Regions from separate parts of the Paenibacillus campi genome, predicted to be linked through region 2. Evidence: riboswitches for the same ligand, from Rfam matches in the RefSeq annotation. Region 2 holds a riboswitch; each other region holds the start of a gene.
What was found. A riboswitch is a leader RNA that binds a small molecule or an ion and turns the genes downstream of it on or off. The one in region 2 is predicted to bind thiamine pyrophosphate.
Positions count from the first base shown of each region.

Region 1: it holds a riboswitch for thiamine pyrophosphate, as region 2 does, so the genes downstream of both, U1I11_RS14770 (ABC transporter substrate-binding protein) here and thiM (hydroxyethylthiazole kinase) in region 2, are expected to answer to the same signal.
Region 3: it holds a riboswitch for thiamine pyrophosphate, as region 2 does, so the genes downstream of both, tenA (thiaminase II) here and thiM (hydroxyethylthiazole kinase) in region 2, are expected to answer to the same signal.

Region 1 covers NZ_JAXSQZ010000006.1:8,027-15,074, reverse strand. Annotated here, with positions in the region: gene U1I11_RS14790 (TatD family hydrolase) at 1-549, opposite strand, end outside; gene U1I11_RS14785 (ABC transporter ATP-binding protein) at 546-1,406, opposite strand; gene U1I11_RS14780 (ABC transporter permease) at 1,408-2,190, opposite strand; gene U1I11_RS14775 (MTH1187 family thiamine-binding protein) at 2,190-2,480, opposite strand; gene U1I11_RS14770 (ABC transporter substrate-binding protein) at 2,665-3,645, opposite strand; TPP riboswitch at 3,810-3,919, opposite strand; gene U1I11_RS14765 (pyridoxamine 5'-phosphate oxidase family protein) at 4,072-4,488, shown strand; gene U1I11_RS14760 (aspartyl-phosphate phosphatase Spo0E family protein) at 4,992-5,192, shown strand; gene U1I11_RS14755 (hypothetical protein) at 5,549-7,048, shown strand, end outside.
Region 2 covers NZ_JAXSQZ010000005.1:85,196-92,243, forward strand. Annotated here, with positions in the region: gene U1I11_RS13550 (DUF1129 family protein) at 1-196, opposite strand, end outside; gene U1I11_RS13555 (alpha/beta hydrolase) at 570-1,400, shown strand; TPP riboswitch at 1,814-1,916, shown strand; gene thiM (hydroxyethylthiazole kinase) at 2,060-2,881, shown strand; gene thiD (bifunctional hydroxymethylpyrimidine kinase/phosphomethylpyrimidine kinase) at 3,169-3,981, shown strand; gene thiE (thiamine phosphate synthase) at 4,029-4,691, shown strand; gene U1I11_RS21670 (DUF3048 domain-containing protein) at 4,949-5,836, shown strand; gene U1I11_RS13585 (DUF47 domain-containing protein) at 6,052-6,666, shown strand; gene U1I11_RS13590 (inorganic phosphate transporter) at 7,016-7,048, shown strand, end outside.
Region 3 covers NZ_JAXSQZ010000006.1:176,258-183,305, forward strand. Annotated here, with positions in the region: gene U1I11_RS15440 (energy-coupling factor transporter transmembrane component T family protein) at 23-757, opposite strand; gene U1I11_RS15445 (ABC transporter ATP-binding protein) at 754-2,694, opposite strand; gene U1I11_RS15450 (ECF transporter S component) at 2,672-3,274, opposite strand; gene tenA (thiaminase II) at 3,271-3,975, opposite strand; TPP riboswitch at 4,094-4,196, opposite strand; gene U1I11_RS15460 (S-layer homology domain-containing protein) at 4,323-7,048, opposite strand, start outside.

The sequences.
Region 1 (7,048 bases), on a different contig from region 2:
AAACGAAATATAATATCCGCTGCGTGCTAGCCGCTCCACTTGCGCCGCCGCGCCTTTAAACCAATGAAAGTGAGCGCGTGTAATGCGATGCTGTTCCAGTAGCTCGCATACGATATCAGCATCATCATAGACGGCATGCAGCACGACCGGCTTATCATAGCGTGCTGCCAGTTGCAAATGCTGCTCCAACAGATCGATATAACCTTGCTCGTAAATGGTATTGCCTGTGGTAGCTAGCTCCTGCCGCCGATAATACGGAAGACCGACTTCACCGATCGCGATCGCTTTGTCGATTCGTGCTTCGATCCAATCCAGCAACAGCTTCATTTGCTGAGCGGATGGCAGCGGCTGTTCCGGATGATAGCCATATGCCGGTCTGATGATGCCCGGATAAGCGCGTGCCAGCGACTCGGTGCGTTGACATGACTCCCGATTCATCGATACGGCAATAAGCGTATCCAGCCCAAAACGTGGCAGCTCGCGCATAATAGAACGTACGTCATGATCGTCATATTGATCGAGATGAATATGCGTATCGATCCATGTCATCGTCCACTCACCTCGGCGCGAAGCAGCTCGGTCAGCCGTCTGCGCAGCGCGATAAAGGATGGCGTATCGACCAATTGCTCACGCCGTGGTCGCTCAAACGGCACCTCGATTCGTTCCAGTACAGTGGCAGGACGATTGGACAGTACATAGATCGTATCAGACAGCAGCAATGCTTCTTCAATATGATGTGTAATAAAGACGACCGAGCGTCGATTGTCCTCCCAGATGCGCAGCAACCAGCTTTGCATTTCACTGCGGGTAAACGCATCCAGCGCACTAAACGGCTCATCCAGACAGAGCAGCGATTGCGGCCCGAGCAATGCGCGTAGAAAAGCGACCCGCTGCTGCATACCGCCGGATAGCGTATGCGGATACGCTTGCCTGAATTCGCTTAAGCCTACTTTATCCAGCCACGTCCGCGCCAGTTGTAACGATTCACGTTGCGGCAGCCCGGCAGTTTCGCGGGCGAGCACTACATTTTGCTCAATCGTACGCCACGGAAACAGTGCAGGTTGTTGCGGCATATAACCAGCGCGCCCTTTTTGCCCATTGATGCGTGTGCCTTGCAGCACAATATCGCCGTCATCGGGCAGCACTACACCGCCGATCATTTGCAGCAATGTGCTTTTGCCAGAGCCGGATGGCCCGATAATCGATACAAACTCGCCCTCTTGTACGGTAAGCGAGATATTTTCCATGACATGCAGCTGTTTTTTGCCTTTGCCAAATGTTTTGCGCAGTTGTCGCAGCTCCAAAAAAGGCGCGTCCAGTGGCGGGAGATCGGATACAACCAGATTAGTGAAACCGCTGTTTGATACTGGGGACGGATGAGCGGTGGAGCGATTGGGATCGTTCATGTCATTGTCCTCCTTGTGCGCTATGATTCGTTCGTTGCCAGCGAATGCACCAATGCTCCAGCAGCACGATCAGCGAAAACATAATTAGACTAAGTGCGATCACGATTAAAATCGCCACAAACATACGGTCGGTGCGAAAGGCGGATTGCTGCAATATCATATAATACCCAAGTCCTCGATCACTGCTAATCCATTCTGCAATAATTGCGCCCATAATGCTGTAGGTCGCTGCAATACGTAGCCCGGAAAAGACAGCCGGCAAACTGTACGGCAATTCCAGCTTCCAAAAGATTTGTCGGCGTGTCGCCCCGATCATCTCCATATAATTGAGCATCGTCCGATCTGTACTAGCAAGCCCACCGAGCGCTGCGACCGTAATCGGGAAAAAGCAGACGAGTACAATGACGATCAGCTTGGACATGATGCCAAAGCCGAACCAGATAATGAGCAGCGGCCCGAGCGCGATGACCGGAATATTTTGACTCAAAATAAGCAGCGGATACAGTGCCCGCCGTAAAAATGGCACGATATGCAGTATGCCTGCCACGACTAAGCCGATTAACACCCCGATGCCAAAACCTTCCAACGTCAATTGTAATGTTGCCCATGTATGCCCAAGCAAGCGATCATAGCTGCTGCTCGCTTCGATCACGATTCGTGCCGGGCTGGGGAGAATCCAGTCCTCGATCCGAAACAGCGATGTCGCCGCCTGCCAGATGAGCAGGAACAAAACGACCGCCCCTAAGGGCGGCCATATGCCTTTCCACCAGTCACGTATGGACATTAGCGATATTTCTCGGTCAAGCCGTCCATGCTAATGCCGTCCGGACTGTGCGCAATTTTGATCTGTGAAATGATGCTAGGGCTGCCCTTCTCCACAAGCGCCTCATGCATCTGCCGAACGATCTCAAGCAGCTCTGACAGCTCGCCTTCCATCGTCGTTTCGAGCGGATGAACTTCATATTTCACACCGGACGATTGAATGACTGCAATGGCAGCATCTACATAATCGTAGGCATGCTCACCCGGCTGTGTTTTGGGGATCACTTGAATGCTAAGCAGTGTGTTAGCCATGTGTACGACCTCCTTGAATGATAGTCAGCGAATGATAGTTATCAGTACATTAATGCTTGTATGCATAGTGTAGGCGGGAAAGCATCCTCCACTTCGGTACGGAATAAGGAATGAACTCCCAGCTCGCACTAGAATTTACGAACGAACGAGCAGAGTGGGTTGCTACAATTAAATTACTTCTAAATTACTTACTCCCCTGCGCAGCAGGCAGAAACTCATTCGTAAACGCTTTGCTAGCATCGAGCGGTTTTTCCAGCAGTTTCTGTTTGTACATCCAGTCGGCATAACCTGTCCAAACTTGTTCTTTTTGCAATCCCCACTGGGATGCATCATCTTGATAGCGTGGCGACAGCCATTCCTGGCTCGCTTGCACCAGTTTGGGATCGAGATCAGGCACCGCTTTGGTCAAGATGTCGGCAGCTTTGTCGGGATTGGCGATCGCGTATTCATAACCTTTGGCAGTCGCGCTCATAAACGCTTTCACCAACTCCGGGTTTTGTTGAATTTGCTGCTCATTGGTGACGATTACCGGTGTGTAATAGTCGAGGCTTGGCGAGTAATCTTTGACGTACAGCATATCGAGCGGTTCGCCGCGCAGCTTCGCTTCGATACCAGTCCAACCGTAATAAATCCAGGCGAAATCAATCCCTTTTTTGACGGCGGTAAAATAGTCTGCATCCCCGATATTAACGCTTTTCACTTTGCTCACATCGCCGCCATCGGTATCCATAATCGACTTCATGACCGCTTCTTCTATCGGAGAGCCCCATGCGCCATACGCTTTGCCTTCCATATCTTTGGGCGTTTTGATACCGCGATCGACCGGTGCGGCAAAACCGGACGTATTATGCTGAATGACCGCTGCGATCGAGACGAGCGGTACGCCTTGTACACGCGCTTGCGTAACGCTCTCCTGGTAGCTAATGCCAAACGGTACTTTGCCTGACGCTACAAGCGTATCCGCGCCGCCCTGACCCGGCTGGATTATGTCTACATTCAGACCGGCATCCCGGTAATATCCCATTTGCTGGGCGACATACAGACCGGTATGGTTCGTATTGGGCGTCCAATCTAGTACGACCTGTACATTTTTAAGCGCTGGTGTTGTGTTGCCGTTAGCGGCGGTGGAAGATGTGGTCGTATCTTTTTGAGCGCATGCTGTCATGACGAGTAGTGCGGCTGCCATGAGCAGCATGCCAAGCGTCGTTCCGATTTTTCTCATTTCTGTTATTTCTCCCTTCGTCCTAACCCCATTTGTCAGTCAACGATCTGTATAAATGAAAAAAGCGCCCCGGATCGGGACGACATAGGTTCATATATGAGCTTACATACATGGCATGTGCTGCTTCCTACGCTGGCATTATCCAGATCAGGTCATAAGGGTCTGTATTCATTCAATACACTCTCAGCCGGCTTCCTCCAGCTCCCCACACGTTATGCGCTTTTTCTAGGTGTAATTATAGACGAGCTGGCATCTACTGTCCAGCAGGCGAGCAGGACGAGTGAGCGGTTCAGCTTGGAACAGAGCGGGTATGTAACGAATGGAGACATAATATCCCATTTTGATTTGAACTGCGAAAGGAGCTTGATCATGAGTACAGCAACTACAGAACAAGCAATCATCAAAGCCCTGTCGAACAATCCGTTTTGCTCATTTGGCACAGTGGAGAACAATAAGCCGCGTGTCCGTTATATGGCAGTATACAATGATGGATTACAAATTCATCTTGCCACGGACCGCAAAACACATAAAGTAGAAGAATTGGAACAAAACCCGAATTGCTATTTGCTGCTTGGCTACGAAAAAGGCGGCAATGAAGAAGTCGTACAGATCGAAGCGACCTGCAAAGTGTCCAGTGACAGTGAGCTGAAGCAACGCGTCTGGAAAGACGAGTTCAAAAAGTGGCTGGATGGCCCGGATGATCCGGATTATGTCGTGCTCGATATTACACCGCAATCGATCGAATATATCGATCAAGACGGCAATCGTCAAACATGGGCAGGTTAAGCCAAGTCATTGACCAGGCAGTCATCCGACAAAATCAGCGTGATCTGATACACTATAAGCGAACCTACGGCATCGTTGCCAGGGTTCGCTTTTTGCTTTATTTGACCGGGTTTGCGCCGGAATGCACGTTTATTCGTTATCGAATTTTGTAATATTACGGGATGAAAAGTGAATGCGCAAAACGGATTTTTTGTCAGTTTTTGCTTCCATTATCAGGATAAAATAGGGACTGAAGGAACTTGAAACAAGTTGTGCAATTAAGGTATAACGAATATAAAGCTACAAATTTTAGTTATTAAGCATGTGGCTCGTCATGATTGTATAGCGCAAAGAGCACATGACTATTTTTTATAGCAGGACATCGCAGCGGTGCGGGATGGAGCAATCCTACCGGCATAGGCGATGCCGTTGCCATACGGAGTTTTGTCCATAGCTGAAGCTGTTTCGCTTGCCAGCGTAGCCTATGGATGCCGGAAGGGTTAATCGACGGGAGGTGGTTTCCTTTGGATCTGCAAAAGATGGAGCAACAAATCGAGCAGGAGCGCCGGATATTGAATCAGATGGCTGCCGAGCATGGCATTTGCGACCACCGCGTAATCGATCAGTCTGAGCAACTGGATCGAATTATGGATTCCTATCTGCATCATAAACAGCGTAAAAACAAAAAATTGTCGCCTAATCTTGGCGAAGACTGTTTCTCTTAAGCGCTCATGTTAGCAGCGAGATCAATATACAGGCGTCCGATCGGCAGCTTGCCGGATAGGGCGCTTTTTTGTGTTTGGTAGCTTGGCTTATTCTCATTTATAGTATGCTGCCTATTTTAAAAAAAGGAATCGAAGCGGCTTAAATTTTCAAATGAATGATGTTTAACGTACAGTTAGTGCGTACATGTGCAAGATGAGCGAATATTCAGCTAACATCCTTAAAAAGTGCCTGCTTGCCATTGCCCGATTGTGTTAGCGGGGATATGGTTTATAGGCGAAAACAAGTTTATTGCCAGCAGCAGCGTCCATACAGCATACTGTGAATCATTCATTTGAATGCAGAAAGGACGATACGCATGACGAACGATCACGATCTCATCCTATCGATGTCACCGGATAAGCAATTTTTGATACAGCAAGCGATGCAGGAGTTAGACGCTCGTTATGATGCTAAGACAGCGCTAATCTGGGGCGAGCACGGTTTGCACGATACACGGGAAAGCGCCCATTATGCGCTCGGATTGCTGCTGCGCGGCGGTGCGGACGAGTGTAAGGTAGCGAGCGAAATGATCGGACAGGTGCTGAATATGCAGTTTCGACAGCCAGGTGAACTGTATGATGGCACATTCAACACAGCGCTGGAACGTCCGTTGCCGCCAGCGGGCTATACCGCATGGGGCAGCTTTTCGCCTGGATTTGCTTATGCCGGTTCAGATGCGCTGGATGAAGTGTATCGACGTTTTGCACAATATAGCGGGCTGACCGATAATGAGGAGTTGGCACAACGGTTTCGGCAGGCGACCGATGAAGTGTTTCCGCGCGTATGGGAAAGCTTTGATCCGAATTGGCGTGAATTTATCGCCTCGACATTTGCGGTCATATTAGCGCATTTTGAAGCGGATTTGTCGTTGGAACTCGTGCAACGTATCGATGAGGCGATGAAGCTAACGGTAGCGACATCGCTGGAACGGTATCGTACGCAATCGATTCCGACCAATACGAATATTGAGCTGATGCATCTGTTTATCACGCATTATTATGGACATCGCTATGGACAGGCGGAATGGATCGATCATGCCGAACAAGGTGCGATTGCGTTACATAACGATTATATGGAGCTGCATTCATTTGCCGAATTTAATTCCAGCACATATTATGGCGTCGATCTGACGGTGCTGGGCATGTGGCGGACGTACGGACGCACAGCATCGTTTCGCAGCATCGGGCTAGCGCTGGAACATGGGTTGTGGCAGGATATTGCGGATTTTTACCATCCCGTACTTGAAAATATTTGTGGCCCGTTTGCACGTAGCTATGAAAATGATATTACTGAGCATAGTTCGATCGGTGTGCTGCTCTATTTGGCGCTTGGCGAGTCACATCGCCATCTCACCCGTGTCAATTGCGAAACGAGTCATAATCCGCTGATTGCGCTAGTTGGAGTAGACATGCAAGAGCAGACACGGGCACAGCTTCGTTCGTGGGGAGGGGAGCGCTTTGTCACCCATCGGTTCCGTGAGCTGTGTGAACGCGATCTGCCGGGGCATAATCGCCATCTATGTACGGCAAAAGCATGGATGAGCGAGCGGCTGATGATCGGCGGTCTGTCTGGTAGTCGCAATACGAACGGGCAGATGCATCATGCGACCGCCCACTGGATGACGGCGGATGGACAGCGGTATTCGCTGCGTATGGTACGTAGACAGCAAGGGCAGAGCTGGAATACGCATTTGCGTGGAATGAGCTTTGAAGTGGATGTGGAGACGCGCAGACTGCATATTGCAGCAACGTTTCGGACAGCATTGCCGATGGAGCTTGTGTTTGAGCTGGATGGGCCGGAGCTAGCACAAATTCGA
Region 2 (7,048 bases):
GTTCGGCGGATTGACCGCGCTTTTGCGCTTCCAGCAGGTGTTGGCCCATTTCAAACAATAATTCTTCCCCGGACTGGCGCTCAATGCGTGCATCGCGCACATGCACGATCACATCATCGTAATAGTTAAGATTTTCCTGGTTAAGCTGGTCACGAATACTGTTAATATCTCGTACCAGATGACGTACGGTGCTCATCGCCATATTCCCCTTTCATATTGGTATCGGTAGTATGAGTATCAATGAATGGCATGGACATCAAGCGACATGCCTGTACTCCGGTCGACACTATGTTTATATTCGCTATTACCCAGCTCTGAATGACTTCGATAACCGTCTAACTAATAACGGATTATAGGTGCTGGAAGACAAGCAGATCGTGCTGCTGCACATCGATCGGAAATCTCTATTTTGACACACTTTGAGCACATTGACAATTGATCTGGCGCAGTGATAATATAAGATCATTATAATACTTACTAATCTTATCGGAATTATTTAATTTTAAAATAGGCGTTACAAATAAAGTATACATTGCACAGAAATATCGCTTTTTAAGGAGGAGTTCACGATGGAACGCAATATTACAATTCGTCATCATGAGGTCGATCTGGCTGCCAGCATTCATTATCCGGTTGCCGACCATAAGCCGGAAGGCAAAGGGAAAGGACGAACTCCGTTGATCGTGATCTGTCACGGCTTCATCGGCAACCGGATCGGTACGGATCGTTTATTCGTCCAAAGCGCTCGCAAGCTGGCTGGCGAAGGTTATATGGTTGTTCGTTTCGATTATACAGGCTGTGGCGAAAGTACAGGCGAATACGGACAGCAAGGGCTGGAATCGATGGTGGAACAGACGCGGACTATTTTGGATTATGTGATGAACTGCAATGATATCGATCCGACACGGGTAACTTTGCTTGGGCATAGTCTGGGCGGGGCGGTAGCGATTTTGACCGCAGTTCGTGATCGCCGTGTAAATCATCTCGTGTTATGGTCGCCGGTCGGTCATCCGTTTAATGATATCGTCAAAATCGTCGGTAGAGAAACGTACGATCAGGCGGTGCTGGAAGGGGAAGCGGATTATCTTGGCTATAGCTTTGCGCCGGAATATTTTGAGTCACTCGGTCATTTTCAGCCGTTTCAGGAGGCGCGCCGTTTTCAGGGAGATGTGCTAGTGATTCACGGTACGGGCGATGATGTCATTCCGGTCGATTATGCCTTTTTGTATCAAAAGGAGTTTTGGACGCGTACGGAAGGGCGTTGCGATAAAGAAATTATTTTCCAAGCGGATCATACGTATTCCTCCGGTCCACATCGCCATGAACTGTTAGAGCATACATCCGAGTGGCTGTCGGAGCGTAAAGCAGCGCAAACGCAATGGCAGCACTGGATGATCTGATCGCTGACTCGCTGTAATCCTATCTTTATAAAAGTCGGCTTTGAATATGTGTAAACCTGTTCATGCATAAGCGATCAGCACATACACGTACCTGAATTTATGTTATTATTGCTTGCGCACAAACGTGTTTACGTACATGCAAACGTAATTTTTATTTGAGATATTTGAGACAGCTTACTAGCTTAGGGTATAATGTGCATCATCGATCGAGTATATTTTGCCAAACTGTAGTGTGCGTGGTATGGTAATGAAACAGATGTGCAATAATGTTGGATGATGCTATGTCTACATGCGTACGATTAAGCTTTAGCAGACAACGGCTATTGTATACGTTCATCAATGTATAGTTTGGATTGATGAAGTAACGATTCATAATGACCCGGCAATACGGCAAAGGCTGTATAGCGCGGTAGCAATTTCACTAGGGGAGCCTTAACGGCTGAGACGGAAGTGTATTCCGGACCCTTGGAACCTGATCTGGATCATACCAGCGGAGGGAAGTGGAAGACAACTATTCATTCAAGCTTATGTGGCAGTCGATCGTACTGTCGCAGCGATAGCGAACGGATACGACCCACTTTTCTCTTGTTTACGGGAGATCGGTGGGTTTTTTTGTTGTACTGGGCGCGTTTGCGTATGAATTGAGGGAGGGAATGGAGATGTCATTTTTGCAGCATGTACGTAGCATCAATCCGCTCGTGCACAATATTACGAATGTGGTCGTGACTAATTTTACCGCCAATGGGTTACTTGCATTGGGCGCGTCGCCTTTTATGGCGTATGCGCACGAAGAAGTGGCGGACGTGGCGGCGATGGCAGGTGCAGTCATGCTCAATATGGGCACACTTGATCCATATACGGTGCAATCGATCAAGCTGGCAGGGCAAGCCGCCAATGCGGCAGGGGTGCCGGTCGTGTTTGATCCGGTCGGTGCGGGGGCAACGGTGTATCGTACCACATCCGCGCACGAGATTATCGCAGCAGTAAACGTGGATATATTGCGCGGCAATGTAGCTGAAGTGGCGCATGTGATCGGTGAACAGTGGCAAATTAAAGGCGTCGATGCAGGTGGAGGAGCTGGCGATCGTACAGAGCTGGCAGTGCGTGCAGCCCAAAAGCTTGGCTGTATCGTCGTCATTACCGGGCAGCAAGATATCATTACCGATGGTGTGCAGGTGAATACGGTCGGTAATGGACATGCGCTGTTAACCCAAGTAACTGGAGCAGGCTGTCTGCTCAGCTCGGTCGTGGCTGCTTTTGCAGCGGTAACGCCACGGGCACAACAGCGCTTAGAAGCGGTGACCGAAGCGGTAGCTTATTATGGTCTAGCTGCCGAGCTGGCGGCGATCGATGCAGGCGGGCAAGGGACAGGTAGCTTTCAAAACGCCTTTTTGAATCGCTTATCGACGATTACGCCAGAACAGGTGGACGGCAACAGCCGCATTCAGCATCATCTGTATCCGGCTCACGAAACGAAGTAAAGAGCGGAACTGCGCGAAGATGATCTGCTCGAAGCGAAAGTTTACAACGATCCATTTATGACGCAAACGATCCATTAGCTGCACGGTCAATCCCATTCATCAGCGGATGTGTTCAAATTGTTTTACAGGCAATTCAATGCGGTTGCTTTTCATGACAGTCGGTTATACATGTCGCTCATTATACTTAAAACACGATCATTTCCGCCGATGAAAAGATGAGCATAACGAGATTGGAAAACATTACCGAGCACAGTCGGCACAACATTAGAGCAAAGGAGTGAACGATAATGAACATCTCGCAAGCGTTAACGATTGCCGGTTCGGATAGTGGAGGCGGTGCTGGCATACAAGCTGATTTGAAAACATTTCAAGAGTTGGGCGTATACGGTATGTCTGTAATTACAGCAGTCACCGCGCAAAATACGGCAGGTGTGCAAGGCGTCTATCCGGTAGAGCTAGCAGGCATTGGGCAGCAGTTGCATTCTATCGGTAACGATCTTAACCCGGTAGCCGTCAAAACGGGCATGTTATTTAGCGCCGACATTATTCGTGAAGTTGCCGCAGCGGTGCGCACGTATAAATGGCACACACTCGTCATCGATCCGGTTATGGTCGCTAAAGGTGGTTCGGTATTGCTGCAACAGCAGGCGGTGCAGGCGCTTATTGCCGAGCTGTTACCGCTGGCGGCGGTAGTTACGCCCAATGTGCCGGAAGCGGAGCTGCTAATCGGTAGCCGTATCCGTACGCTAGCTGAACGCGAGCAGGCAGCTGTTCAACTGGTCGATATGGGCGCACGGGCGGTCGTAGTCAAAGGTGGTCATGATCTGACAACGGCGCAAGCGATCGATGTGCTGTATGACGGACAACATGTTCATTATGTGGAAGGACGGCGCATCGATACACCGCATACACATGGAACAGGCTGTACATATTCGGCAGCCATTACCGCTGAGCTGGCGAAAGGCAGCGATGTGTTGACAGCGGTGCAAACGGCTAAAGCATTTGTGCATGCTGCGATTGAGGATGGGCTTGGAATCGGCTCGGTGCATGGGCCAACGAATCATTTTGCCTATCGATTGCGGGGGGCGATCAGATCATGAATAAACATAATGGAGCAGACGTGCATGACGATACGAGTTTAGCGAGTATGCCGACAGCAGGTACAGCAGCACGTCACTACTGGATGCGTCAGCAGCTAAAATTGTATTTGGTGATGGGCAGCATCAACTGTACAGCAGCACCGGAACAGGTGTTACGGCAGGCGATCGCTGGCGGAATTACGATGTTTCAATATCGGGAAAAAGGCGACGGCGCACGCACCGGTCAAGCGGCAGCGGAACTCGCCCGGCGTTTGCAAAACATTTGCCGTCAACATAGCATTCCGTTTATCGTGAATGATGATCTGGAACTGGCGTTATCGCTGCAAGCCGACGGTATCCATGTCGGGCAAAGTGATCTGCCTGCCTCACTCATTCGTGAGCAGCTTGGAACCGATAAAATTGTCGGCGTTTCCGCGCATTCTCTGACCGAAGCGAGCTGTGCGATTGCGGCGGGAGCCGATTATTTGGGCATCGGGCCGATTTATCCGACTCGCTCCAAAGCGGATGCGGAACCAGTGCGTGGCACGGCGGTTATCGAACAGCTGCGCCATGCTGGAATGACGCTGCCGCTTGTCGGCATTGGCGGAATTGATACGTCCAATGCCGCCGCTGTTGTGGAGTCAGGTGCGGATGGAGTTGCGGTCATCTCCTCCATCGCTGGACAGAGCGACCCAGCGGCGGCAGCTACAGCGCTGGCAAGGCTCGTATAATGGATGGGTACAAGGATTATTTTTAGCATATAGTGCAGCAAATGAAAGCTAGACAGGGAAAAGTTTATGTTTGAAGTGACACCGTTGAGCTGTCTATCCCTATCCCAAAGAGCGAATGTACAGTGGGAAAATGCCTCTGTACATTCGCTCTTTTGTTTACTGATTTTGTCTGGATTTCGTATATTTGAAGCGCAGTAAGCGCAACGTTTTGCCCGGTACGTAGCATTCGCCCTTATTTCATCGGCATTGGGGATACGTTGCATGCGCTGCTTGTGCACGCTGGCGGCAGTACGGATGCATATGCGATTTTACAACGTGGTGGACGCGAGCATCTGGACGAGATTACGAATGCAAGTGCTCCATTTTGGCGCGATGCCAGCCGCAAAGCTCCGCATAATTTGTATACGAACGAGATCAAGCTCCGCCAGGCTGCTGCGAAAAAAGGCTATGCTGAAACGGTGAACATCCCGACGTTTCCGTTTCTGCCAGCAACATCGAATCAAGCTCACACGCCCGATGTGTCTAGACGCACAACCGGTCAATCCGCAACAGAGAATAGTAGTACTACGGCAATAACAGGAGCTGGTACAACAACAAAGTCAGCGACCGCTATCGAATCAAACCATCCAATGGTAGCGACTAGCCAACAACCGGTTCAGCAAACGAATGAGCTGTCTACCAAACCGTCTACTCCCTCTGGCACTAATGATGTACCAATGACACCAACTACCGACACCGCCAACCAGATCGAACTGCGTTTTCTGCTGCAAAGCTACAAAGTCGGCTATGTATATAACGGGATGACAAGATTGTACACACGCCAAATTAACGGCAAAGATCATATCGATCGGAACGATAACAAGCCATTAACCGCTGCCAATGTGATCGTGCTTGCTGGCAGCTATAAAGTGCTGGATCATATCGGACGGCTGAGCTTGAATATTGATGCTGGCGGGAAAGCGCTATTGTTCCAACAGGGCAAGATCGTGCGCGACGAATGGAAACATGCGGCAGGCGATGCGATACGCTTTTACAGTGGCGGCAAAGAAATGCCGCTCGTAATCGGAACGACCTATTATACTATCGTGCCTGACACAGTATCGTTTTACAGTCATCTAACAATAGACGGAGAAAAATGGGACTAAATTGGGTATAAAAACCATTTTCTGGTGTAATAGGTAGCAGGTAGCCCTATTTTGTATGAATTTTGTGTGAGAATTGTGAATCATTTCATAAGCTATTCTTTACAAAATGGTACACGGATTGATAAGATAACAAAGGTTGTGATCAACGCCAGATTTGTGTTTAAAATGCATTTTGTCGACAAAGTTCGGCACAATTGTGAAAAGGGGTTAGAGAAATGCGTATTAAAAAGAAGGATATCTTTTTTGAGACGCTGGAGAATATGGCGGATACGATCGTACAGGCCGCAGATTACTTCGCTGAACAAATTGCGAGCCTGCAAGATATTCCACAATTCACCAAAACGATGAAAGACTATGAAAACAAGTGCGATTCGTATACCCATACGATTATTACTGAGTTGAATAAAACATTCATCACACCGCTAGATCGTGATGATATTATGGATTTGACGACAACGATGGACGATGTGATGGACGGTATGGAGGCATGTGCTTCCCGTTTTGATATGTATCATATGAGTACACCGGACAAGCACATTATTCGTTTTGCTGCTATTTTGCGCGAATGTGCATTTGAAATTCATAAAGCGATTCACCTGCTCTCCCAGAAAAAGCTGCTGGCGATTCGTGAACATACGATTCGTCTGAACGATCTGGAAAATCAAGGCGATGATTTGATGCGCGATTGCATTAGAGAACTGTTCGCTACGATCAAAGACCCGATCGAGCTAATCAAACGCAAAGAAATCTACGAACGTCTGGAGTCGACGACCGACGCCTGCGAAGACGTAGCCAATATGCTGGAATCGATCATCATGAGTAACTCCTGATGACGGACAGGAAACCGAACCGACATGTGCAAGGCAGGTTCGTTTTTCTTTTGCCGCCAGAACGTTATGAAACGAGCTATATGTACAGTATAAACAGGTGCCAATAGCGTAATTTGACGCAAACGAACCGCAGCGAACGATTTGGAAAGACGTTTGAAGACACGCCTTAGTGCGCTACACTAACTATGCGATTTTATATTGCAGTATGCAGTATATAGTATAGCTCGGTACGTCCCAATCCATCATTACAGAAGCTGATGATTTTGCGGCATGCAAAATCACACGATATTAAGGAGGTAGTGTCGTCCGGCCCCGCAGGAGTGGGGGAACAACCGGATGACGAATGATTATGGTAGAAACCTCATTACTGGTGCTCGGTATC
Region 3 (7,048 bases), on a different contig from region 2:
ACAATGTTCTTTTGCGATCGCTTTACAACCATACGATCAACAGCACCGTCGCACCAAGCAATGCCACGGCATACACCGCATCACGATAGGTCAACGCTGGGTGTACATAATAAGTGCGCTCTCGTGTGCCGGTAAAACCTCTTGCTTCCATTGCGATCGCGATGCGTTCGGATTTGCGGACGCCTTGGCTGAATAGGGGGAGTGCATAGCGCAGAAACGCTTTGCCACCATGTCCGTGGCGGTAGCCGCGAATGCGGTGGGCGATTTTCATTTGTTGCAATTCGCTTTGGAAAAGTGGAATAAACCGAAAGCCTGCCAGCATGCCGTATGCCCATTTGGGCGACAAACGCAATTGGTGAATGAGGCTCATCATCAACCGATTCAAATCGGTAGTAGAAGTGAACAGCATGCCATAGGTGACAAAACCGAGCATCCGCAAGCCGATTAGCAGCCCATTATGCAAGCTTTCGGTCGTCACGCGAAACCATGCCGATTGCCACAGTACATGCTCGCCTTTGCCAAACGCCGCTAGCATCCAACATACGAGTACGAAAAACAGCGTATACGGTAGCAAGCGGCGCAGCAAATAGACAGGCGTCCAACCGCCGATGCTAATGCCGATCACGACGGCGACTAGCCAGATTGCCAGCGTAAGCAGCGGGTCGCGAATGCCCATTAATACCGCCATAACGAGCACATGCACGATCAGCTTGCCGGACGGATTGAGTGTGGACAACCATGAACCATTGCTTTTCATAGCTGATGCAGCCCCTTTCGTTCCAAATGGAGACGGTATGGTAGCGGCGCTTCGATCGCGCTCTGTTGCAGCAATGTTCCGTTCAAAAACAAGCCTGGTGGATCGCCATCATAGGCGATGTCACCAGCTTGAAATAGCAGTACCCGATCCGCATACCGATCGACCAACTCCATATCATGCGTCACCATCACGATCGTCGTGCCCGCTTGCTGACGGCGATGCAGCCGACCGATCAGTTCTGCTGCTGTACGCGCATCCTGACCAAATGTAGGCTCATCTAGCAGCAACAACTCCTGATCAAACAGCAGCATCGTCGCCACGCTCAGTCGACGCTTTTGCCCAAGACTAAGTGCAAATGGATGTTCGTCTCGTAAATGCTCCAATCCAAATTCACGCAGCAATTGCAATGTTCGCTGCTGTAGCTGCTGCTCATCCCATCCACGTTGCCGCCCGCCAAAAGCGACTTCATCGTATACCGTATCGGTCACAAATTGCAGCTCCGGATTTTGGAACACAAAGCCTGCGCGGGCATACAGCTCGCGATCATGCCATTTGCGCAGCTCTTTATTATGCAAACGCACAGTACCGGACAGCGCGGGCACGAGGCGCAGTAAACTTTTCAAAAATGTGCTTTTGCCACTGCCGTTCTCGCCTACGATCGCCACCCATTGACCGGCAGGGATGTGTACATGTAACCCGTGCATAATCGCTTGACGTCCATAGCCGATCGTTAGCTGATCCGTTTGCAGTAAAGCGGGTAGTTTATCGCTTGCGGACGAGTAAGTGTCGGTTGCAGCATACTCGGTATGCCCAATCGATGGCGCCGTGCTGTCCGTTTGTACAGCTTGCGCAGCATGTATCGCATTTGCAGCTACTCCATCCGTTTTAGCTACTTGCTTATCATCGCTCGACTGAATCGGTGTGCGTTCAAATAGAGCTGTAGCGCCAGTCGAATGATGCTCATCCGACGTTGCTGGCGTTGCGATTATTCGCGTCGTTGCTCTGTCTGGCTTAGCGCCGGTCGGTATATGCTCGTCAGACGTTGCTAGCATTGTAGTCATGGTCGTTGATAACATGTCTATGTCTGCCTTAGCGCCTGCTTGCCCATTTCGCCGTTCCAGACGTTGCTGTAGCTGCTCGGTCAATTCCACTGCCAGCGGATGAGCAGGATTGCGGCGCACGTCTTCCCAGCGATATGGGAACAACCGTGGCAGCCATACACCCGCTCGCTCCATCTCCTGGCGATAATTGGCGATGATCTCAGCGGGCGAACCGTCCGCAAGCAAGCGACCATTACGATCTAACAATATGACCCGATCCATCCATTCGATACATCCGTCCAGCACATGCTCTACGACAATCATCGTATGGTGCCCTTTATTACTAAGCTGGTGTAATAACTTAAAAACATCATTACGACTAACAGGATCAAGCTGGGCGGTCGGCTCGTCGAAAAACAGCACCTCCGGCTCTAATGCGAGCAAACACGCCAGTGCGAGCCGCTGCTTCATCCCACCGGATAGCGTTTCGATCGGCGTTTGACGCGGAATATGCAGTCCGACCTGCTCCATCGCCCGCTCGATTAGCGGCTCCATCTGTGCGCGCGGAATCGAGCGATTTTCCAGACTGAAGGCAATTTCCTCGTCTACGCGCAGCATACAAAATTGCGAATCCGGGTCTTGGAACATGACGCCACATGCGGGCTGGCTTTGTACATGCCCTTCTAGCTCCGCTTCAACATGCTGCGGAATAATGCCTGCCAATACCGATAGCAGCGTTGATTTACCGCTGCCGCTCGGGCCGAGAATGAGCACCTTTTCGCCTTGCCGGATCGTTAGGCTAAGCTGCTGCAATACCGGGCGCTCCTGACTGTAAAAGCGTACTGACAGATGATCGCAGCCAAGATAGGTCTGCTTAGGAACCGGTTGGAAGACCATTGCCTGTTCCTTTTCTGCGGCGCGCTTTCATCAGCTCGTATGAATTTAACACACCGGTGCGCGCCAGCGCTTCGACGACGATTTGGGCGAGCAGTCCGCCCAGCACGATACCGCTTACGACTTGAATGCCTAGCGTCAGCCAGAACATCGTTAACGTGTAATAGCCCATCCCGTTCGCAATAACGCTATAGATCATACTACCAACCGCTGCCAGCGCGCCGGACAGCATTAATGTCCATACATTAAAACGGCGATAACCGAATATCGCAAACGCCAGCTCGGCGCCCAAACCTTGGAATATGCCGATCAATAACGCCGACAGTCCAAAATGGCTACCTGTCAGCATCTCGACCGCCGCCGCCGCCACTTCAGCGATCAACGCCGCGCCAGGCTTGCGAATAATATAAGCGACAATCGGGCTGGCGATAACCCAGATGCCAAACATAAAGCCCGCTCCAACCGGCCCGACCAATGCCGAGATCGGAATCCACAGCGTTGACCAGCCGAGATACACGACCCCACATGCTACGGATAAAATAACCGCGAGCACGACCTCCTTCATATTCCACGTCCGATTCATACGTGTGTCACCTCCACAGCGTTATCATCGTCGAGCGGTACCGGCCAATCTTCCAGCGTATACGCCATCTCCCAAAACAAATATTCATACTGACAACTCAAAATAAAATGCCGCTTCATCCGCTCCCGATGCTCCGCCGTCGTCCGCTCGGCAAGCTCGTCCAGTCGCTGGCAAAAACGAGCGGTAATCGTATCGGTGCGATTGCCATAAAAGTCGATCCACTCGTAAAACGGATGCGATGCATCCGGCTGCACTTCTTCCAGCAGCCGTTTACCGATTTCCCAGTACGTCCACGGGCATGGCAGCAACACCGCCAAAATATCGCCCAAATCGCCCTCTTGCGCTGCCGTCAGCATATGACGAATATAATTGTGCGCTGACGGTGCAAGTGGATAACCTTGCAATTGCTCATACGGCACCCCTGCAACTTGGCAAAAATTGTTGTGTGGGTGAATTTCACTATGCAGCACAAAACCGATCTGCTCGTTAAACATCGCCATATCGTCACGATGCTGACATTTGGCGATTGCCATGCCGTAAATGCGCATAAAGGCATTTAAATATTCAAAATCCTGTTTTACATAATGCATAAGCTGTTCCGGCTGCAACTTGCCGTCGGCAATGCCCCGCACAAAAGGATGATTGTAAATCGCCTCAAATACCGGATCGGCTGCCGCTCTAATTTCCTGTGAAAATCGCATCATTTCCTCGCTCCTTTGCCAATAAAAGTATGCGGAAAGAGCCTCCCTGAGCTAAAGGGGTACGCAAAAAAGCCGCCCCAAATGGAGCGGCAGTATAAACGGCATACATGATGCTATCCCTGCACAAGCTCCACTTTCCTACGCTAGTACGAACTAGATCAGGTTCCAAGGGTCCGAAGCAATTTCGTCTCAGCCAGTATATGGCTCCCCTAGTGGTCTTTCTCGTATAAACCTTGCACCAGGCGCAATCGTAGCGGCTGGCGGTAAGGCTGTTTAATTGCCTTTTACTCTACACAGCGAGATTCAGTATGTCAAGCGGCACAACTGTCAATGCAATGGAAAGCGGTCTATTTTATAAATTGATACGTGTCTTTTGGATACTTATTCCACTCATACGCTACATGAAACGGATTGGAACCATAACCGATGCCGTCTTTGCGCAAAATCGTACCGCCGTTTGGCAGGATCGGAGTTTGCGAAGTCGGATCACCAAGCACATCCAGCACGGTATTGCCACGCTTCAGCACGATACCGGTCAAATTGTAATCGTTTGGCGAGTACATCATCGCTTCATCGTTAAAATAAGCGGCGTTCGTAATATCAAAAAAGTCGTAAAACGTCGAGTTAATTACGATATAGTTCATGCCTTGCGAACTGCCGTCGTACAATAACGGGAGCGTAAAGCTGCTAATCGTATTCGTTTGTTTCATCCATTTATAAAAGGTGAGGCTGTAATCTTTAGTTGTGCTAGTAGCCGAACTCGTATTCATCAGCAGTGCGATCCGTCCGTTCGAACCTTCTACATATTGTGAGAAATACATATCTTTCGTCGTGATCGGGTCTTGCTTGACCGTAAATACGGCAGCACGTCCGTCTGCACCGACGACCCACTGCATAACCGGCAGCGAAGTCAATGACAGCGACGTACCGTTTAATGCCGTCGGGCCGGTAAAGGTTGAATTGGCAGTGCCCATATACGTCGTGAATGAGGTCTGACCTGGGAACAGATCGGATAGATCGTAGTCGATCGCCTGGATGCCGTATTTCAAATTGACCGTAATGACCGCTGCGTTCACCAGCAGCGCATTATGCACTTTTAGCGTATATTGTACCGTTCCACCTGCACCATCATCAGCGGTAATGACCACATCGGATGCACCATTGATCGTGCCTGCTTTGAGTGTGAGCGTATTGCCGTTGATTGAGGCGTTAGTCACATTCGGATTGCTTGATGTGAACGTATACGTCAGCGTATCGCCATCCTCATCGCTAAACAATTGACCCAGATCATAGTCGCGATCCATCGTCACGCCTGGGGTAAGCATTTGCTCCGAGATGGAAGCGACAACGGTTGGCGCATGGTTGATTTTGACGACTTGCAAAGCGAATGAAGAACTGTTGCGACGACCGTATTTGTCATAAACGTCAAATGTGACGGTCGTGTCACCGATCTGGAGCGGCGTGAGCAAAATACGGGCATTTTTGCCTGATACGGTAGCTGTAGCATGATCATACGTATCCGCCGTTACACTGACCGAATCGATGTCGAGATTTTGCAAATACGGCAACAGTCCGAACCATACGGGCGGCTTGTTCAGATTAACGATCTGCTTCGGAATGAAGGCGATCGTAGCATCTTCCAATACCGTCACCGGAATATTCGTCGTAATCTCACCGCCGCGTCCATCGCGTGCGTACACTTTAATCGTTGTATTGCCTGCGGTTGCGGCTGTAATGCTCAGCGTGCTGGCACTGATCGAAGTCTGTACTGCATACACATCTGCTGTCACCGCTTCATACGTCAGCACATCATCATCCGGGTCAGAGAATAAAGTGGACAGCTCGACGGTCGTTGCCGCTCGCCCTATAATGAGCGTTGCTGCTTGTGGTATGTTCGCCACAACCGGGCTACGATTGGGCGCTGGCAATACTGTCACCGTCAAGTCGACGACCGTTTGACCGCCGCGTCCGTCTTTTGCCGTGATCGCAATTTGCGTAACTCCTGCTTTGACCGCATGCACGGCAAGCTGATGACCGCTTAATGTCGTACTGGCGATGCCGGTATCATTGGAAACAGCGGACAGTTGTAGCGGATCGCCATCCGGATCGGTAAACGTATAGCCCAGATCAACGATTTCATCGTCACCACGCACCGTTACCGTTATAGGCAACAATGGCGTAGCAACAGGCTTATGGTTAGGAACCGGCAACACGTTCACTTGGAATGTGATCGTCGCCTGTCCTGGTATGCCATCATCGGTAATCGCGTTGTCCTTTGCCGTTACTGTTACGGTAGCGGTACCGACTTGCAATGGGTCGAGTTGCAATTGACCGCTATTGTTCAGTGTCAGCTTAACGAGGCTCGGTTGATCTACAGTGGCGTCATACGTTAGCGTCCCTTGCTCGGGATCGGTAAAATAATCACTTAGCGTCAGCGCTACGCCAGGCTGCTCCAATGTGAGCGTCTGATCGGCGGCGTTCGTACTTATCGGATTGCCATTCACGGTCACTTTAAACGTAGCATTTACCCGTTTGCCTCTGCCATCATTGGCAGCAATCGTAATGGTAGACGTGCCTGCAGACAGCAGGCTAACCGCCAGTTTGCTTCCACTTACCGATGTTTTGGCAACCGTTGATTTGGATGATGATGTGGCATAGACGAGCAAATCGCCGTCAGGATCATTAAAATGATCGTTTAATTCGATCACCTGATCGTTCGTTTTCTCAGTGGCGACGATATCCGTAATCGCTGCCGTGACGAGCGGCGTACGATTGCTAGTGCCGGAAGAACCAGAGCTGACCGGGCCGTTCGTCGTGCCCGGCGAACCGGTTGTCGTCGTTATCCCGCTCACATTATTGCTCGCTACCCCGTTCGCCAATGACACATTACCGACTTGAGCGGCAACGCCTACACTGACCAATGCCGCCGGATTGGTGACTTGTAACGTCTGTACCGTACCTGTCGTACCGAGTGCTAGCGAGCCGGTTCCGCTCACATTCAGTTGCGCAATAGAGCTGGTGCCAGTCAGCTGTGTCGATTGGTTGTTCGTCACATTGAGATTCGTTACATTAC